Regions from separate parts of the Siminovitchia sediminis genome, predicted to be linked through region 2. Evidence: riboswitches for the same ligand, from Rfam matches in the RefSeq annotation. Region 2 holds a riboswitch; the other holds the start of a gene.

Region 1 (2,466 bases), on a different contig from region 2:
GAGACATCCTTCCTGTTTCCAAAGGGGGAAATAGATCAGGATCTTCCAGGTGGTCTTTACCTGTCGCCCTTTTCCAGTCCAACAGGAACTCTTTCTGTAAATCAGCCACACCTTCTCCTTCAACACGGAGATGATAATCCCTCCAGGGAGTTAATACCGGATCCAAATTGATATACTCTTTTCCGACATTAAACCCGCCCACATATCCCACCTTTCCGTCCATAATGGTGACCTTTCGATGGTTTCGCTGCTGAAGGGAAAAGAAGAGAAAAGGAAGGCGCGGACGATGTCCATACACTACCTCAATTCCTGCACCGCGAGCTTTTTTAATGACTTTTTTCTTTATTTTCCGGCTGCCGAACCAATCAAGCAGAAGCCGCACTTTAATACCTTTATGTGCCTGGTCCATTAACGCTTCGAAAAACAGTTCGCTGAAGTGATCGTTTTTGACAATATAAAACAAAACATGAATGCTTTCCTTTGCCTTGTACAGGTCATCAAAATAGTTGGAGAAAAGGTCAGGACCGGTAGTGATTAACTGCAGTTCCCCATTTCTTATCGGATAGTCAGGCGGGCTGCTTTTTTTCTTATGCAGAAGTCTTCCAAGAAAAAAGTCTACAGAAGCGGCAATATATAATATGATTATGACGATAGTGAATCCAGCGAGCCACTTCAATAACGATTCCCCCCGGGCGAAAGTTTAGAAAGAAATAGACGTTTGATTAGCATTCCCCAAATTAGGTTGAAAAAGCTGTGAAGTTGGAATAAATCGTGTATAATGTCAATGGATGTACAAATCATGTATATGTATGGATTCGGTTGCTTTTTACCCGTATGAATGAATATTTCGCGGGGAAAAGCTGAAAAGGGAAGTTGGTGAAAATCCAACGCGGTCCCGCCACTGTAATTGGGAGCGTTCTGCAATAACCACTGTGCAAAAGGCATGGGAAGGGGCAGTACGTGATGATCATGAGCCAGGAGACCTGCCGGATTCCAGCACCAGGACCTGCGCGGATGGGGAAGGGTGGCGGCCGAAAACAGCACAATAGGATTGTGTCTGTTTATCACGTCATGCCTTTATATACTCATCTCCTGCGCACAGGGGATGTTTTTATTTTTATATAGGAGGATTTACAGCATGAAAAAGTTTTATTCATTGTTGGCAGTACTTTTGCTGGCAGGATGGCTTGCAGCCTGCGGTAATCAGGAAGGTGCCAATGAAGAGCAAAAGACAGTTGATCCGAAGACCGAGCAAACTGCAGACAGCAGATTTCCGGTAACATTGACGGATGCAGCAAATCAGGAGGTAACGATTGAGGAAAAACCTGAAAAAATAGTTTCTCTTATACCCAGCAATACGGAAATTTTGTATGCAGTCGGTGCAGGAGATGAGGTAGTAGCGGTTTCCGAGCATGACCAATATCCTGAAGAAGTGAAGGATAAGGAACAGGTGGCAGGATTGGAGCTGAATATTGAAAAAATCCTTTCCCTGGAGCCTGATCTTGTTTTGTCGCACGCTTCTGCAGGTGACAGGTGGGATTCCGGTTTACAGCAACTGAAGGACAGCGGCATTCCAGTTCTGATTGTCAAGGATGCACAAAACTTTGATGAAGTGTATGAAACCATTGAATTCATCGGGAAAGCAACAGGCCGGACTGAGGATGCAGCAACAGTTGCAGAAGACATGAGGAGCAAGCTCGACGACATAAAAGAGAAAGCGGCAGGGATTAAAGAGGAAGACAAAAAGTCCGTCTTCTTGGAAATTTCCCCGGCGCCTGAAATTTACGCAGTGGGACAAAATACATTTATGGACCAAATGCTAGAAACCATCCATGCGAACAACGCTGTGGAAGAAGAGGGCTGGCCAATGATGAACGAAGAGGCCATTATGGAAATTAACCCGGATGTCATCATTGTCAATTATACATATGTCGAAAATCCGGTGCAGCAAGTACTCGATCGGAAAGGATGGCAGGATATTACAGCTGTCAAAGAAGAACAAGTCTTTATGGTGGACGAAGCCCTGACAAGCCGCCCCGGACCGCGGATTGTTGAAGGAGTAGAGGCTCTTGCAAAATCTGTTTATCCGGAAATATTCGATAAGTAAAGTTCTCATCGCTTATTTTGCGGCAATCATTTTTTTGATTGCCGCTATTTTTGCCGGCATCTCCATCGGAGCTGTCAGGGTGCCGGCAGGAGATATTTTCTATATGATGGGAGGAAAATTTCTTTCAGGATCGCGTGGCTATGAGCCTGATCCGATGTACCTGAATATTGTTTTCAATATCCGTCTGCCGCGGGTAGTGCTGGCAGGGCTTGTAGGAGCCTCACTTGCCATCGCCGGAGCCGCATTTCAGGGGCTGCTTCGAAATCCGCTGGCCGATCCGTATACGTTGGGAGTATCCTCCGGAGCATCTGTCGGTGCGGTGTTTACATTATTTTACCAGCTTTCACTGCCGGGAGCCG
Region 2 (2,466 bases):
AGGCGCTTTAGCTGGAATCATCATGCTTTTTGTCGTAAAACGGAATATGACCGGAAATAACCTGGCTGTTATTGCTGAGGTGACTGAGGCAGAAATACGATTTGAAGGCCCTCATCTATATGTTGGAGATATTCATATAAAGAATGTCGGATTGGAAGCGAGCAGAAAACTGATTTTACAAAGGGGGGTAGGTGCTATAATTACACCAAAAAATGAGAACAGCATTGTGACAATATCTAATCTTGGCCAAAGGCAGGCCATGCTCCACCAGGTAGCCAATGTCCTGGGGGTTTACTTGGATACAGGTGAACCTGATATTGTTCCCATATCCAAAAGAGACATGGATAATGGAAGAGTCGGTCTGTTTTTAATGCCCCAAGAAAAGGAATTCAGCCAAATTAAAAAAGTTCTCGATCAGGTTCCAGTGCTGGACAGCGCCATAAGATTGCCGGATGAAGCAAATAAAGGAAAGTAAGAGGAAATGTTTATGGCTGAAAGGGAGAATCAGAAAGTGGCAGAAAACCCGGATATTAAAGCAATCATTACTACTGATGAAAAACTTGTCATTCACAGCGGGGTCCCCGTTTTTTTATCAAAAAACCATGAGGAGCTTCAGAGTCTAAGCAAGAGCCTGGAAAGAATTTTGGATGCTTCCTCCCACGAAATAAATCGGGAAACCATGATTATCGTTGCCAGGTAAAATTGTAAACCGTCAGCAGCGGGTAAAGCACCTCTTTGAAAAATGTATGTCCCAATGAAGCGGCGGTTACGATCAGTTATTTATTGCTCCCCGTATTAAAAAACGCAAAACAGCGCTTGCACGATTCATCCTTCCTGATTTGTTGTTTATGAATCAGGAAGGATTGTTTTGAGATTTGTGTTGTTATCTTATAAGACCACTCAAGACAATTATTCCTGTAACAGAACGTGTCTTGTCGTATATAATGTTTTGCAAATGGAAAAAGGCAAATCAGGATAACCTCTATCCCCTTGTCCAATCTATATCTAATTAAACATGATTGTGTTTAGCTTGTATTTCTGCATCCATCATGGTAAAATCACAATCGACACTAAATGACACTATATTTGGTGATTCAGAGACTCTACAACACAATATATTGATAACTTGCAAGAGAAGGTGTCCATTTCGGACTTAATAGGGAATCCGGTGAAAATCCGGAACTGTCCCCGCAACTGTAAATGCGGACGAACGGGAAATACCACTGTCGATGACGGGAAGGTTCCCCAGTAGGATGATGCATAAGTCAGGAGACCTGCCGGATCTTGTTTGAGTTTCAATTCTTCGGGGATTGAGAAGATGAAACGATAGTGAAGATATTCCTGTTTTTCCTATCGTTTGATCCGCTCTTTTCCCCGAGAGCGGATTTTTTAATGGACCAAAACAGGAGGCAGATGAACATGTCCACATTCATTGTAAAAGAAAAAAATCGAAGCAAAGAGCTGTTTGACCTGAAACGACTGGAACGTTTTCTTCAAAGGGTCGCCGGGATAGAATCCCCCGAATATATTAAAAAAATAGCGAGAAACATTGAGTCTAAAGCCGAACTGCAAGCTGATAACCTTACAAGCCTGCTGATTCAGTCAGCGTTGGAAAACACAGATGAGTTAAACCCGCATTGGTCATTCCTGGCTGCCAAAATTTACTTGAATGATTTATATAAAAAAGCAGCTGAAAATCGTTCCTATGATAAGTCTGAGAAATATGGCGACTTTTACACATTGATTCGAATATTGAGTGAAAAAGGTATTTATTCTACCAGAATTTTGGAAAAGTACACTAAATTGGAAATCGATGAGCTTGGTAAGCTGATCGTTCCGGAAAGGGATTTACTGTTTGATTATACAGGTCTCCATACTCTAGCAACCAGATATTTGGCGGTGGATCACCATAAGCAGGTATTTGAGCTTCCTCAGGAGAGATGGCTGATCATTGCCATGTATTTAATGCAGGATGAGCCTTCTGATCAGCGTGATCTCCTCGTTGCAGAAAGCTATTGGGCACTGTCAAATCTTTACATGACAGTCGCCACCCCCACCCTTGCCAATGCGGGGCTTGCCCACGGCCAGTTATCCAGCTGTTTTATAGATACGGTGGAAGATTCATTGATTGGCATTTATAACAGCAATACAGACATTGCAAGACTTTCAAAAGACGGGGGCGGAATTGGAGTCTATATGGGAAAGGTACGGGCTCGCGGCAGTTCCATTAAAGGATTTAAAGGAGCTTCTTCCGGTGTGATCCCCTGGATCAAGCAATTGAATAATACCGCAGTCAGTGTAGATCAGCTTGGAAGAAGAAAAGGTGCCATTGCGGTTTATCTCGATGTATGGCATGCTGACATTCTCTCTTTTTTGGATTTAAAGTTGAACAATGGAGATGAAAGACAGCGGGCTCATGATATATTTACCGGTGTATGTCTTCCAGACCTTTTTATGGAACAGGTG

The links. Region 2 has a riboswitch for cobalamin ahead of ACFSCZ_RS07800 (ribonucleoside-diphosphate reductase subunit alpha). Riboswitches for the same ligand answer to the same signal wherever they lie in the genome.
Region 1: another riboswitch for cobalamin. It lies ahead of ACFSCZ_RS18695 (helical backbone metal receptor); the one in region 2 lies ahead of ACFSCZ_RS07800 (ribonucleoside-diphosphate reductase subunit alpha).

The regions. Positions count from the first base shown of each region.
Region 1 covers NZ_JBHUEO010000116.1:25,186-27,651, forward strand. Annotated here, with positions in the region: gene cls (cardiolipin synthase) at 1-676, opposite strand, end outside; cobalamin riboswitch at 800-1,005, shown strand; gene ACFSCZ_RS18695 (helical backbone metal receptor) at 1,139-2,107, shown strand; gene ACFSCZ_RS18700 (FecCD family ABC transporter permease) at 2,070-2,466, shown strand, end outside.
Region 2 covers NZ_JBHUEO010000017.1:88,687-91,152, forward strand. Annotated here, with positions in the region: gene ACFSCZ_RS07790 (YIEGIA family protein) at 1-475, shown strand, start outside; gene ACFSCZ_RS07795 (capping complex subunit for YIEGIA) at 488-700, shown strand; cobalamin riboswitch at 1,120-1,296, shown strand; gene ACFSCZ_RS07800 (ribonucleoside-diphosphate reductase subunit alpha) at 1,420-2,466, shown strand, end outside.